3 regions of the Rothia sp. ZJ932 genome follow, and region 2 is predicted to be linked to each of the others. Evidence: riboswitches for the same ligand, from Rfam matches in the RefSeq annotation. Region 2 holds a riboswitch; each other region holds the start of a gene.
The links. Region 2 has a riboswitch for S-adenosylmethionine ahead of JR346_RS08490 (nuclease PIN). Riboswitches for the same ligand answer to the same signal wherever they lie in the genome.

Region 1 (4,977 bases), 160 kb from region 2:
AGGCAGATGCTGCCCGCGTCCGCGAGCTAATTCTTGAAAAGCTGGGCGTTGAGGGCTAACTCTTTCTGGCTCTTCTAGAGTGCTCGTAGCTAGCACAAAGCAAAATCCCCTTTGCCTTCTGAACAGAAAGCAAAGGGGATTTTGCTTTTGCGCTCAAGCCGGTGTGGGGTCACTGGTCAGAATTCACAACAGCGGGTATTAGAGTCCCATGTGGGTGAGGGCAAAGGCGTAGTCCCAGGCAGCATCGCGCCAACGGGTGTAACGCCCGGAACCGCCACCGTGACCACCGTCCATTTCAATTTTGAGCAGGGGTACAGGCGAGGTGGGGTCAATAGTTTCGCGCAGTTTCGCAACCCATTTTGCTGGTTCGACGTAGAGGACGCGCGTGTCATTGAGACTGGTCACTGCGGCGATGGGTGGGTAGCGTACCGGGTGGATGTTCTCGTAGGGTGAGTAAGACTTCATGTACTCGTAGACTTCACGCGATTCAAGGGGGTTACCCCACTCTTCCCATTCAAGGGCTGAAAGCGGCAGTTCCGGGTCGAGGATGCTGGTGAGGGCATCTACGAAGGGAACCTGAGCAATAGCCGCCCGGTATTTTTCGGGGGCGAGGTTGAGCACTGCGCCTATGAGCAGACCACCAGCTGAACCGCCCATGCAGACGATGTTGGTGGCGTCCACAAAGGGCTGGGCAGCCAGATAATCAGTAACAGCAACGAAGTCGGTGAAGCTATTTTTCTTGGCGAGTTTTTTGCCATCAAGGTACCACTGACGACCCAGCTCTCCACCGCCGCGAATGTGCGCGACCGCGAAGATGACACCGCGATTAAGTAGCGAAAGGCGGGCGATGCTGAATGCCGGGTCCATAGAGACCTCGTAGGAGCCGTAGCCATACTGCAAGACAGGGTGCTCGCGGGTGAGATCAAGGTCAGCGCGGTGCATGATGGATACGGGAATATCGGTTCCGTCGGACGCCTGCGCCCAGACCCGGTAAGCACGGTAATCCTCGCGGTTAAAGCCACCCAAAACCGGGGTTTCCTTGCGCATCTCAAGTACGGCGGTTGCCGGGAAGTAATCGTAGATGCGAGTGGGAGTGACCCACGAACCGTAGCTAAAGCGCACCACGGGAGAGTCTCCGTGCGCGGCACTGAGCGTGCAGGTATAAAGTTCTTCGGTGAAATCGGCAGGTTCGTCAAACTTAGGTGAAGTACCACTGACCATGAGCTCTTGCAGCGCAGAGACAGGGGCAAAAAAGAGTCTGCTCGTGGTGTTAGCGCGGGCAGCAACAACCAGACGGTCGCGGGAAAGCGCCACGCCCTCAACACGCACGGTCTCTTGATGGGGCAGAACCTGAACCCAAGCGTTCTTCAACTGGTTAAAAGGCATCGGGACAGCTGGTGCTAACACCACCTCAGAATTAACTGCCCTAAAGTTATGCACAATGAGCAGGTGCTGACTGCCCGCAACGGTCACAGGCTCAACCCCGTACTGCACACCCTCATTTCGCGAGATGACAGGGGTGAGGTGGGCGGCGTCCACACTATCGAGCGCATCGAGGGCAACCACATACACCTCGGCGAACTCACTATTACCGGCTTCAATAATGAGCGAGGACTGGTCGCTAGAAATTTCGGCACCCAACCAGAAACCCGCGTCCGCTTCATGAAAGAGCAGCTGATCTTTCTGCGTTGAACCCAGTAGATGCCTACGCACCTCATAGGGACGCCACGACTCATCGGCAACCGTATAAATCAGCGATGAACCATCGGGAGTTAGAAAAGAACCCGCAAAAATATTGTCGATAGTTTCATCTAACAGGGTGCCGGTAGAACAGTCCAAGAAATGCTGGGTGTAGCGCTCATCGCCGCTGGAATCAACCGAGAACGCCAGCAGCGCCCCATCGAAACTCACGCTGTAGCCACCCAAAGAAAAGTAGGGTAGCTCGCGGGCGAACTCATTGCAATCGAGTAGCACCTGCTCACCGGCAAGGGCAACGCCCGGTTCAATCACCGGGGGAGTGTAATCGGCAATATCATCGTCAGTAGTGGACGCGGCAACCCGGCACATCACCGGGTACTGCTCACCCTCAACCGAGCGCGCAAAGTACCACCACGAACCCTTACGGGCTGGCACCGAGAGATCAGTTTCAAGGGTACGCTCTTTAATCTCACTGAAAATTGCTTCGCGGAGCGGTTGTTGATCCGCTGTGACCTGCTCAGTGTAGGCATTCTCAGCGTGCAGGTGAGCTAAAACCTCTTCGCTGTCTTTATCGCGCAACCACTCGTAAGAGTCGCTGACACTATCTTCATGAAAAGTGCGAACGGTCGGATGCTGGGCTGCTACGGGGGGCTGATGCGTAACCATAGGGTTTACTTCCTGAGCGATGAGTTCAAATCTTAAAAAATCATTTTACGCTGTGGGCGGTGTTGTAAGAAGCTCATACCCCTGCGCCGAGAACCTGATTTATAGCAGGATCTCGGCGGCTTAATATCTGACGTAATGTTTACACATTAAGAAATCTATTCGGGCTGTCTTGACCGGGCACCGGTGCATACGAAAACATAGAGGCAGGTCATGAGAGCCAGCGCTAAGCCCCAGCTAGCTGGTCGGCAACCCTCCAACCGCGGTGGGGTGCCCTGGGTGAAGACCGGGTAACGACTGCAAGGCTCTAAGCCTTGCAGCACCAAACGTTACAAACGCGGGCTTGATGCGCTTACAGACTCTTTGTCACTCTCAGCAGGTAATACTAAGGGTTCAGATGTACTGTGTGCTCAAGAAACTTTGACCGTGTACGGGTAAAAACAACCCCTGTACGCATCAGCCCCACTAAGAAAAACAAAACTTATTGGAGGCATACATGTCAGAGCGCACTATTCCCACCCCCTCAAACCCCACCGGGTGGAAGTTCGAAACACAGCAGATTCACGCCGGGCAAGAACCCGATGCGGCAACCGGCGCTCGCGCACTGCCGATCTACCAGACTACATCCTTTGTTTTTAAAGACTCTCAGCAGGCAGCAGACCGTTTCGCCCTGGCAGAGCTTGGTCCTATTTACACCCGCATCAACAACCCCACTCAAGAGGCAGTAGAGAAGCGTATTGCAGCCCTTGAAGGCGGTGTGGACGCGCTGCTGCTAGCGTCTGGTCAGGCAGCAACCACCTACGCCCTCATTAACGTAGCGGGCGCAGGCGATCATATTGTTGCATCCCCTTCTCTCTATGGCGGGTCATACAACTTGCTCAAGTACACCTTGAAGAACTTTGGTATCGAAACCACTTTCGTGGAAGATCCTTATGACCTTGAGGCATGGAAAGCAGCGGTCCAGCCCAACACTAAGGCTTTCTTCGGTGAGACCCTGCCGAACCCGCGCGGCGATGTCTTTGATATTGAGGGTGTTGCAGGCGTTGCACATGAGGCGGGAGTGCCCCTAATTGTTGATAACACCATTCCCACCCCCTACCTACTGAACCCCATCCAGTGGGGCGCGGACGTCGTGGTTCATTCTGCCACTAAATACTTGGGTGGGCACGGTACGTCGGTTGGTGGTGTCATCGTTGATTCGGGCAACTTCGATTACGGTAAAGACCCCGAGAAGTTCCCCCTGTTCAACACCCCGGACGAGGGATACGGCGGGTTGGTCTACGCCCGTGATCTGGGACCGGATTCACCCTTTGGCGTCAACGTCTCCTACATCATCAAAGCCCGCGTGGGACTGTTGCGCGATTTAGGTTCGTCAATCTCACCCACCAACGCCTTCAACATTGCTATTGGTCTTGAAACCCTCTCGCTGCGCGTGGAACGCCACATTGAGAACACTCGCAAAGTCGCTGAGTACCTTGGAACCCACGAAGCTGTTGAATCGGTGACATGGGCGGGGCTACCCTCATCGCCCTACTACGAGCTGGCACAGAAATACATTCCCAACGGCCCCGGCGCGGTGCTGGGCTTCACCCTCAAAAACGCTGATGCCACTACCGCCCAGAACTTCGTCGACGCCTTGCACCTTCACTCCTTGTTGGTCAATGTGGGCGACGTGCGCTCGCTGGTGGTACACCCGGCATCAACCACCCATTCGCAGTCCACTGATGAGGAGCTTGCCGCCATCGGTATTAATCCTGCCTTTATTCGCCTGTCGGTGGGTATTGAGCACATCGATGACATCCTTGCTGACCTCGAACTAGGTTTTGAGGCAATTAGCTAAGCTCTCCACCGATCCTTGCCGGTGGGTATCGCCCACTGGCAGGGGATTTTTATTCTTGATCGCCTACTTTTATCTGTCTGCCTTTGACCCCAGCAATAGTCTAGGAAAAACCATCAATGACGATTCAACCCCGCAATTTTGCTCGTGAAGACGGAGTACTTCGTTTCGAGACGGTTGGTGATCTCACCCTTGAATCAGGCGAAGTGCTGCCCGAGGTTACTCTTGCGTATGAGACCTGGGGCGAGTTAAACCACGACGCTTCAAACGCGATTCTGGTTTTACACGCCTTGACCGGTGATACCCACGTTTCGCGGGGACTGGTAGGCGGTGATGCCGATGCGAAGACCCGTGCCTATGCTGAGACTGAGGGCTGGTGGGCGGGCATCGTGGGCGCGGGTGCTGTGATTGATACTAACAAGTATTTTGTGGTTTCTCCCAATATTTTAGGTGGATGCAATGGCTCAACGGGGCCTGCCAGTGCCGCTCCCTCCTCTATAGATCCAGAGAACAAACCCTGGGGTTCTCGTTTTCCGCAGGTGACGATTCGTGATACCGTACGGGCTGAGGCGAGGTTAGCCGATGCCCTGGGTATTCCGAGTTTTAGCTATGTTATCGGCGCCTCCCTGGGTGGTGCGCGGTCAGTGGAATGGGCAGCCACTTTCCCCGATCGGGTACGCGGTTGTGCTGTGATCGCGTCAGCATCATCGGCAACGGCAGATACTATCGCCTGGGGGCATATGCAGAACCTGGCGATTCGTCAGGATCCTCATTTCGCG
Region 2 (4,977 bases):
TACCTGCTGTTGGTCAGGATCCTCAGCATTATCTGCCGTCTTTTCTGAGCTCTCGTGTTCTTCTGCTCGTACAGAACCGGGCAGTTCCTCATCGGCAAATAAACGCGCGAACGGGTTATCCACCTTGTCAGGTGTATCTTGGGTGCCCGCTTCAACGACTTCGCCCTCAATCACGGGAGTTTCAAGAGAGTTGGCTGTGGAGCGGCGGGATCCCTTCTTCCAGAAAGCACCGCTGCGCTGGTGATCGGAGCTTTTGCGGTTTGTGGCGGTACTCGCGAAGCGGTCTAGTTCAGAGGAGTTATCAAGTTCCGCAAAGGGCGCAACGATAGATCCCAGAAAAACACCGATTGCCATCAGGACGGCGGTATGTGCCGCAAAAAGCAGGGGGTCAGCACCGATATCGGTCAAGCGCCCCAAGCCCAAGGAGCCGTGTGCTAAAGCGCCAGTGATGAACGCCAGCACCCCGCTGAGTGCGCCCACGAGGATTGCTAGAAACAGGTGAGACAGTGGCCAAGAAAGCCAGCGGTAAGACAGTTTGAGAGAAAGCCACTCATCGAAGTGGTTTTCACCCTCCCTAAAGAACCACCAACCGGCGGCAAGACCCGCGATCACGGGCACCGACAGGACAAAAAGGCTCCACGGTTCAACCGGTTGCGGAAGGGCTGAAAGCAACGGCAAAGCCGGCATCAAACCCACATCGGTTGTTTGTAAATTGATCGTGGTTCCCTCACCGAGAGCAAACCCAGCGCCGGTTGACCATGACATCGCGTACACCACGAAGTTAGGCACAAAGCCCATCTGCAATAGGGTTATAGCGGTATCGCCCACCACCCCGGCGTGCAAGCTCTGGTAGGTGGCGATGACATCGTTCCAGTTGTAGATAAGCGCAACAGCAGCTAGTACCGCACCACCCACCACGAAGGCTAGGAACCCCACGACTACAGAACGCACCAATGCCCACACGTAAGATCCAGTCCACCGCGAATACTGGCTAAAACGCCGCACCCAGGTAGCAGCGTTTACACCGATCATGCGTGCCAAAGACCGTGACTCGTAGTAGCCACCTGCCACCGCACCGCATAGACCCACGGCAACAGTCATCAGCACTGATGTACTAAGAGGTGTGCTGATAAACGGGGTTGCACCCAAGAAACTTGCGGCAGCGGCAACCGCTGCGTAAAAAAACAAGCCAGAAACAATCGGCACCCAAAACTGCCCCTCGTAGGACGCCTGCGCCAACCGGCGTCCTGACCTGAAAGTCAGCGCCAGCGGAAGAAGCGTCAGACCCAGCGGAGCTAAACTCACCGTGCCTGCGATGGCCGCAAAAACCCCGTTCACCGGAATGTTCAGGTTTAAAGGGGCACCGTGCATCAGCAACCAAATATTTGATGCCACCTGCCCCGCGGTCACCAGACTTGAGCCATGAGCCAGATCGTTGGTGAGGGCAACTGCACCCACCAACAAAAACACAGCACACAAAGAACTGAAAGCAGCAACAAAAAACTCCACTATCCCTTGAAGCCACAAAGGCATAGGAATCGTGCGAGCTGGCGCGGTCTGGGGTGAGGAGGCAGGGGTTTTCATCCCTAACATCTTGTCATGAACTCCCCCACCGTGTGAGCTTCGAGCCACTATTTGAGGCGAAATACCCCCGTTTTTGTGCAAGTTCACACCGAACAGTTACTGTGTGGCAGATAGAGTTGAACCACTATGACACTTTCTTCTGAACCTTTTGTACTGATTACCGGAGCCTCTGCTGGCATTGGCCGTGAGTTTGCCCGGCAATATGCCCAGCGTGGCTACCATCTGGTGATTCACGGTCGCAACCGTTCTGCGCTGGAGTCTTTAGCTCAACAGCTGACCCACCGCTACGGGGTGGAGGTTGAAATTCTTACCGCTGATCTAGCGGTGCCCCACGAGGTTGAACAGGTAACGGAACGCTTGAGTGACGCCGCCAAACCTGTAGAAATTCTTATTAACAATGCAGGGTTCGGCTTGGGTAAGGCTTTTGAGAACGCGAGTGTACACGAGCATGCGCAGCAGGTTGAGGTACTGGCGAAAGTTCCCTTGCAGCTCATGCACGTTGCTTGCCAGCAGATGCTCACCCGCGGTCGGGGCAGGGTTATTAATGTGGCATCGGTGGCGGCGTTCATGCCCAACGGCACCTACTCTGCGGTGAAGCGTTTTTTGGTGACGCTCAGCGAGTCAGCGCACCTGCAGTATGCACCCCGTGGCATTTCTGTCACCGCAGTGTGCCCCGGTCTCACCCGCACCGGGTTCCACGGAGCTATGGGGGTTGATGAACCCATGTTACCGGGCATTTTCTGGCTCACCCCCGAACAGATCGTACGCGAGGCTATCGACGCTAATCTGAAGGGTAAAGCAGTATGTGTTCCGTCACTGCCCTACAAGGTGTTGGTAGCGGTGCAAAAGATAATGCCCGCAGCTCTTGCCACCGAGCTGGTAGCGAGAACTCGCAATTACTAATGCACGGAAGGCTCTGTAGCTTTAGACCTCGAGGAAAGGGTTGCGGGCCTCCACACCCCACTGACGGTAAACCTCAGCTTTAGAACTTGCAATCTCTAGATGGTGGACGGTGGCAGTCGCCGCCATCAGCCCCTCTAGAGCAGCAGTGGGTAGAGGCGTTGCCGTTGCAGAACCTACAGCGTGCAACTTCACTTCAGCGTGACGTCCTGCCCATTCCAAAGCAACCGCAGCGTCAATATCAAGAACGTGTTTGCCGAACCTATCTACCAGTTCAGCGATCCACCGCTCGGTCTCGGAATACGGGTAAAGTCCCTTCAACTCGCCCAAGCTCAACACCGAAATGTAAAGCACCTTATACGAGTTGCGCCGTAAGAAAGCTACAACCTGCGGGTTGGGTTCTGCCTTGCGAATCTCGGCAAGAACATCAGAATCAAGCAGTAAACCGGCTGCGCTCATGCTGCTTTCAGTACACCGTAGTCAGTGGAGGGAATACCGGCAGGGTTAGGGGTGAGCAAGAAATTCAGGAACTCCCCACGAGCATTTGAGATGCGGGTGTAATCCTGAATGCTAATCGCAGAGTAACCCCCACGTGCAGGAACAGAAGCAGATACCAAATCCCGTGCAAAAGATTCGGTAGGGCGGATTGTTGTTGTAGGCATTGCCATGTTGCGCAGAAGATACCGCGCATTCCTTTCGAAACGCTGCTCTTGCCTGTACCAATCGTGACGCATGTATGCGTGAATACAGACCGCTTCGTCATCCGAGCCACCCGTGAACATGGGGTTGGCGTTCAACTAAAGTCGGAGCTTGTCAGTTGAAACTCTTGAAGCTGTTTCAATCATGGCAAGGCGCACAGAAATTTGCAAGTGTTTTTGTCAAAAAATCTTCGCAGAGCCTGCGATGCAGCTTCGATGGTTGCGCTCAAGACTTGACCGCCGTGCGTACACCTTACCCGTTATATACGCCCATCATCCGCTTGATACGGGCATTTTTTCGGTTGCCAGCTACCTACGCCACAGAAACACGCCTAAAGATACGCATGTCTAATTTCACAAACAGGGCACATTGTAGTTATCTAGAAATTGTTCCTACACTTGTAAGATATTCTTTATTCTTTTACCGAAGGTGGATTTTCACGTGAAAACACTCATGCACCGCGCCTTAGCAACAGCTGGCGTACTCTCAGTGGGTGTTTTATCAGCGTGTGGAAACATGAACGCTGAGGCGGACGCGCCTGCGTCCCTGAATACCGCAGGAATAGCCCAAGCAGATGCCAATGAAATTGCGGGCATTATTCCTACCCAATCGCAAATTTCAGATAAAGAAACTTTTAGCTATTTAATTGCTAATCCCATTATTGAAAAATTTGAACCTCAGTCATGGTTCAAATCCTCCCCCCGCAATGCCCTGTGGAACGCCGATCAGCTCACTGACAACGCAACAGCTATTCAAGAAAGCATTGACCGTTGTGCAGCCTACGAGCAAGTAGCGCCCGGTCTGATCGCCACGCCCTCAGAAGACTGGCTCGTGTCTTCCATTGACCGTCGAGAAATCCTGATCGGTCAAAGCGACGTTAACCAGATCGCCGGGTACAGCCAAGTGGTTGCTACCCCCTCAGCAAGCGATGCTGCCAACCTTTTTGCCGAAATCAAAAACCAAACCAATTCCTGTTCTAACGCTCTCAAAGCTGTTTACCCTCAAGCTGCTGACCAGTACTCCTTGCGGTCGCCTTCTATTGACCCACAGAGCGGCACAGTAACACTCGCTGGCACCTACCGCGGGCAGAAATTCCAACTCTCAGTGACCCACCGAGACCGCTACCTGATTTCCACCTGGTTCAAGACCCAGGTCTCCCCCGAATCTGATGTACGAAAGCCCATCGGAACTATTCACTCCCTGGCAGTGAGTAACGCAGAGGCAATACCCGCCAAAGCAGAATCAAAATAAACCGCACGAAACGCCCACGCTACCGCGCTTATCACTGAGCGTAGTAGCGTGGTGTTCTGTTAAGACCCTTACTTTGAAAGGACGCTCGTGGAGTCCTCGCAGCCCTTCCCCGATATTCCGGTGACAGCACCAACTATCTTGAGGCAGGTAGGGCACGGGGCGTACACCCGCGGGCAGGGCTACATGCGGCAAGGGCAAGTGCAGCGTTACAGCTTCGACTCCACCACCCGCGTCCTTGCAGGGAAAGTTAGTGGCAGCGGCGCTCAAACCTATGAAACGAGCGTTACCTTTCCAGCAACCACGATCCCCGGTTCTTTGGCTTTTTCTAGCTACTGCTCCTGCCCGGTAGGGTACGACTGCAAACATGCTGTTGCGCTCATGCTGACCGCTATTGATCGCTCCACCAAAGCAAAAAAGGCGATGACCACCTCATCCCCCACCTGGAACACCGGTGCGCTAACAGAAACTGTGCAAGGGGCTGATGCCGAAAAAACTACCGCCAGAGACATCTCTACCCTTCTTCACCGCGCTTCAGACCTACCG
Region 3 (4,977 bases), 190 kb from region 2:
GAGGGACGGATACTAGTGGGCTGCTATCACCCTGGCAATCGCGTCCAGTGCTTCTTCGTTTTGCAGGGACGAGCGGTCGCCTAGAGCCTTCCCTTCGTAGAGCTGGCTCAGTAGTCGGCGGGTGATTTTGCCTGAGCGGGTTTTGGGAATATCTGCAACAGCTACAACGTCTTTGGGTTTGGCAATGGGGCCGATTTCGTGGCGGATGTGTTCGCTTAAAACTGTTTTGAGTTCTTGTGTTGAAAGTGTGTTCCCTGCCTTAGATAGGGTTACGAAGGCGACTGCTTGGTGGCCGGTTAGCTCGTCTTCGATGGGGCAGACGCCTGCTTCAATGACGGTTTCGTGGGTGATGAGGGCAGATTCGATTTCAATAGTGGAGAGCCTGTGCCCCGAAATATTAATAACATCGTCAATACGACCCAGAATGTAGGTGTCACCCTCTGCGTCCTGCTTGGCACCATCGCCCGCTAAGAACCAGCCGCGCTCTCCGTAGTGCTTCCAGTAGGAGTCAAGGTAGCGTTGCGGGTTGCCCCAAACGGTGCGCGCCATGGAAGGACCGATTTTATCGACCACAATAAAACCCTGGGTGCCGGTTTCAACGGGGTCACCCTTTTCATCGACCACGCGGGTTGAGATGCCTGGAACGGCGCGGGTAGCGCAGCCGGGCTTGAGAGAGGTGCGCGGTGCGCCGTCGGGGTAAGTGCCAGCGGGTGCGAACTGGGGGTCGTGCGGACGCGGGGAGCACACGGTTGAGCCGGTTTCTGACTGCCACCAGGTATCAATGAAGGATGCGTTATTCCCGCCAATGTGGGTGTAGAGCCAGTGCCACGCCTCGGGGTTGATCGACTCGCCGACCGAGCCCAGCAGTTTGATCGAGGAGAAGTCGAACTTGCCTGCCTGCGGTCCTTGAGGGAAAGCTCCCATGAGGGAGCGAATCAGGGTGGGCGCGGTGTAGTAGTTGGTGACCTTGTAGCGCTCAAGAATCTCAAAATGACGCTCAAAAGTGGGGGTGTTGGGCGTGCCCTCGTAGATAACTTCGGTGACGCCGTTGACTAGCGGCCCGTAAATCTCGTAGGTATGAGCGGTCACCCAGGCAAGGTCGGCGGTACACCAGTGGACGGCTGACTCAACCTTGGCGGGGTCATTGACGGTGGAAAGCTCATCGGGGCGGCGTGTGCCGTCCTCCCCTTCAACATCGGGTAGCAAATCGTAGAGCAGGGCATGAGTGTAGGCGGTCTGCGTCAGGTAGCCACCCATGGTGTGTACTAGACCCTTGGGTTTTCCGGTGGTGCCGGAGGTGTAGATGATGAAGAGCGGATCTTCGGCATCGTGCAGGGGAGCCTCGTGGGTGTCGGGCACATTGGCAATGAGCTCGTGGTACCAAACATCGCGGTCTTGAGCCCAGGGCACGGACGCGCGCGCCTCCGCAGTGCCTGCGGTGCGGTCTACCACGATGATGTGCTCGATTTTGTTTTCGCCCGTACAGGCGTCATCGGCGTTGACCTTGACGGGTACTACGGAGCCGCGGCGGTTCTGTCCGTCGGTGGTGATGAGTACCTTGGCGCCGGTGTCTTCTACACGGAAGCGCAGTGCCTCGGCAGAGAAACCACCAAACACGAGGGAGTGAATAGCGCCAATGCGGGCACATGCCAGCGTGAAGATAATGGTTTCAGGAATCACCGGTAGATAAATGACTACGCGATCGCCCTTAGCCACCCCCAGTTTTTCAAGACCGTGGGTGGCTTTGGCAACTCGTTTTTGCAGTTCTGCGTATGAGATCGCCTCGCGGTCGCCGGGTTCACCCTCAAAAAGCAGGGCGGTCTTGTTCCCGCGTCCTGCCTCAACATGACGATCAACGCAGTTGTAGGCAACGTTGAGTTTGCCGCCTTCAAACCACTTAATTTTGGGAATAGTAAACTGTTCTACGCCGTCCGCATCAAGCCCCAGCGAAACCGGTTTCTTGAAGGAGTGGGTGTTCTCCTCGGTAAAGGGCACACCCCAGGTGAGACGCGCCCGCGCCTGATCGCCCCAAAACTGTATGCGCGCTTCATCAGAAATCAGCGCGGGGTTCGGGGTGGGATTAAACGGGTCAGAAAACGTGAAATCAGCGGGTAGTGCCACAAGAGTTCCTTTGGTCTTGCCTTCTTATCTACTGTTTAGAGTACGGAACAGGCAGGTACACCGCGAAGGCGTGACAAGAGATAACGAATGTGACAGTCTATGACGCTGGGTGGCTGTAACCGGGTGTCTGCACTCCGGGCATTGGGGTTCCTCCCGAACGTTAGGGAAAAGCCGCAACGCTCGGGCGTAAACCCAACACTCACCAAGAACCCTCTCTCGTCCACCCCTCAATAAACCGTCACATTTGTTATGTCGCGTCATAGATTGTCAGCCGTAACACACCTGCCGTAGGCTGACATCAACGATCATGAGACCCAGCGTTAAGCTCTGGCTAGTTGGGCGGCAACCCTCTCCCGTAGCGGGGTGCCCCAGATGAAGATCAGGCACACGGTGCGTCCCAACTACCCAATAAAACGGGCGGACGCGCGTGGGCAAGTACGGCGCCTGGCGCGCCTTCCCGCAAAAGACCGTGGCGAGCGGTGCAACGGGTTGCGGGTTTGCAAGAGATTCAAACCGTGCCGAAAGAGAACGCATCATGGCTGAGCAGGCTAACCCCACGACCGCTACAGGTTCTGAAGAGAAAAAGCGCATTGTTGTTAACGCTTTTGATATGACCACTACCAGCCACCAGAGTTTTGGTACCTGGCGTCACCCGCGTAACCGTGCTGATGAGTACAACACTATTAAGTACTGGACTGATTTGGCGAAGGTCTGCGAGAAGGGTCTGTTCGATGCGGTTTTTATTGCAGATGTGGTGGGCGTGTATGACGTCTACAAAGACTCGGTAGCTCCCGTGCTCAAAGATGGCGCTCAGGTGCCTGTGGGTGATCCTTTCTTGCAGATTTCTGCGATGGCTGCGGTGACTGAGCACCTGGGCTTTGGCGTGACTGCGGCGGTGACCTATAATCAGCCGTACACTCTGGCGCGTTCCTATTCCACTCTTGACCACCTCACCGGCGGACGTGTGGGTTTCAACGTGGTGACTTCTTACCTGCAGTCTGCGGCTGAAAACCAGGGTTTGCCCGGTCAGATTGAACACGATGAGCGCTATGAGATCGCTGAAGAGTTCTTGGATGTCTGCTACAAGCTCTGGGAGGGTTCCTGGGAGGACGGCTCAGTGCCGCGCGACCGCGAGAACGGCGTTTTTGCTGATGCTTCTAAGATTCACCCGATTTTGCACAAGGGTAAGCACTTCCAGGTTCCGGGCATTGCTTTGAGCGAGCCCAGCCCCCAGCGCACTCCTGTGATTTTCCAGGCGGGCGCGTCCTCTCGTGGGCAGGACTTCTCAGCTCAACACGCTGAAGCTATCTTCATTACTGCCCTGCGCCCGCACCTGACCCGCTTTCTCACCGACCGCATCCGCGAAAAAGTTGAGGCAGCGGGGCGTAAGCGCGATGACGTTAAGATTCTGGCGATGCTCTCTGTCATCGTTGATGAAACCGATGAGAAGGCGCAGGCGAAGTACGAAGAGTACAAGAAGTATGCTGACCTTGAATCATCACAGGGCATTATCGGCGGCTGGTCTGGTGTAGATCTTTCTCAGTTCGATGAAGATGAAGCTATCAAGTACGTGCAGACCGAAGCGATTCAGTCGTTCTTGACCCCCTTCACCCTCATGGACCAAGAGAACGAGTGGACGCGCAACGATATCGCCGCTCACTGCGCCACCGGTGGCATGGGTGAGGTGATTGTGGGTTCACCGCAGACTGTTGCCGATGAGCTTGAGCGTTGGGTTGACGAGGGAGGTCTTGACGGCATCAACCTCGCCTACCATGTCTCACCCGGCTCTTTTGAGGACTTCGTGGAGTTCGTGGTTCCTGAGCTGCAAAAGCGCGGACGCTACCGCACCGCCTACGAGGGCACTACCCTGCGTGAGAGCCTCTTCGGCGTGGGTAACACTAGGGTAGATGACCGCCACCCGGCAGCCAAGTACCGCGGCGCTTACGTGGGTAAGCCCTCAGCCGCCGATACTCCGGCACGCGACTTCTTGAAGCTGGCAAAAGCTGTCTACACAACCGAACAATAAAGAAACCTTAACGGCACAGTAGATACTCTTCGCCTTTGAAAATAACGCAACGCGCTCCCCGCCTTTTCCTCACAGGCAGGGGAGCGCGTCCTTCACCGCGTGTAATTACAAAAAACTTCACTGTTTCATTACGGCAGCACGGTAGTTAGAGCAATGATGAGGTGAGCCTGCAAACGTTCTCGATCATTTTGAGGCGGTGGGGGCGCATAATCCACTCGTTGTAGCGTATTTCTTTGGTGCAGGTGAGGTAGTCGTTGGCGACTTCTTCTACGGCATCAACGACGGCACCGTCCACGATGAAGGTGGAGATTTCGAGGTTGAGGGAGAAGGAACGAGGGTCCATATTTGAGGAGCCAATCAGCGCCATCTCATCGTCAATGAGCATGAACTTGGCATGTAGAACGGTGGGGCCGGGGTATGCCTGAATCTTAATGCCTGCGCGCAGTAGCTGTTCGTAGTAGGAGCGCTGGCCCATGTTCGCCAGAAACTGGTCGCCTTTTTCGGTCACGATGACCGTGACGTCGATATTGGAGAGGGCGGCGTTGGTTAGTGCCTGTAAGAGGGTTTCTTCGGGTACGAAGTAGGGTGAACAAATCAGAATACGGCGTTCAGCATTGTAAATCAGGTGGTTAATGAGTCGCAGATTATTTTCGGTTTCGAACCCCGGTCCTGAGGGCACAACCTGAGCCAGCGCACCGCCGTGCGCGGTACTGAGGGAGGGATCGATTTCTTCAATCAGCAGCTCTTTGGTTTCTGAGTACCAGTCAGACACAAACGCCGCGTTCAGTTCTTCGACCACGGGGCCGCGGGCTGTAAAGCTCAGATCTAGC

Region 1: linked by a shared signal. The riboswitch ahead of JR346_RS07800 (O-acetylhomoserine aminocarboxypropyltransferase/cysteine synthase family protein) and the one ahead of JR346_RS08490 (nuclease PIN) in region 2 are both predicted to bind S-adenosylmethionine.
Region 3: linked by a shared signal. The riboswitch ahead of JR346_RS09350 (LLM class flavin-dependent oxidoreductase) and the one ahead of JR346_RS08490 (nuclease PIN) in region 2 are both predicted to bind S-adenosylmethionine.

What each region holds. Positions count from the first base shown of each region.
Region 1 covers NZ_CP070480.1:1,701,957-1,706,933, reverse strand. The annotation lists gene gatB (Asp-tRNA(Asn)/Glu-tRNA(Gln) amidotransferase subunit GatB) at 1-59, shown strand, start outside; gene JR346_RS07805 (S9 family peptidase) at 199-2,364, opposite strand; SAM riboswitch class IV at 2,571-2,705, shown strand; gene JR346_RS07800 (O-acetylhomoserine aminocarboxypropyltransferase/cysteine synthase family protein) at 2,858-4,201, shown strand; gene JR346_RS07795 (homoserine O-acetyltransferase) at 4,318-4,977, shown strand, end outside.
Region 2 covers NZ_CP070480.1:1,858,815-1,863,791, forward strand. The annotation lists gene JR346_RS08475 (DUF6350 family protein) at 1-1,584, opposite strand, end outside; gene JR346_RS08480 (SDR family oxidoreductase) at 1,711-2,487, shown strand; gene JR346_RS08485 (plasmid stabilization protein) at 2,509-2,943, opposite strand; gene JR346_RS08490 (nuclease PIN) at 2,940-3,146, opposite strand; SAM riboswitch class IV at 3,186-3,316, opposite strand; gene JR346_RS08495 (hypothetical protein) at 3,625-4,434, shown strand; gene JR346_RS08500 (DEAD/DEAH box helicase) at 4,522-4,977, shown strand, end outside.
Region 3 covers NZ_CP070480.1:2,044,230-2,049,206, reverse strand. The annotation lists gene JR346_RS09360 (PadR family transcriptional regulator) at 1-16, shown strand, start outside; gene JR346_RS09355 (AMP-binding protein) at 13-2,121, opposite strand; SAM riboswitch class IV at 2,425-2,565, shown strand; gene JR346_RS09350 (LLM class flavin-dependent oxidoreductase) at 2,657-4,147, shown strand; gene cls (cardiolipin synthase) at 4,293-4,977, opposite strand, start outside.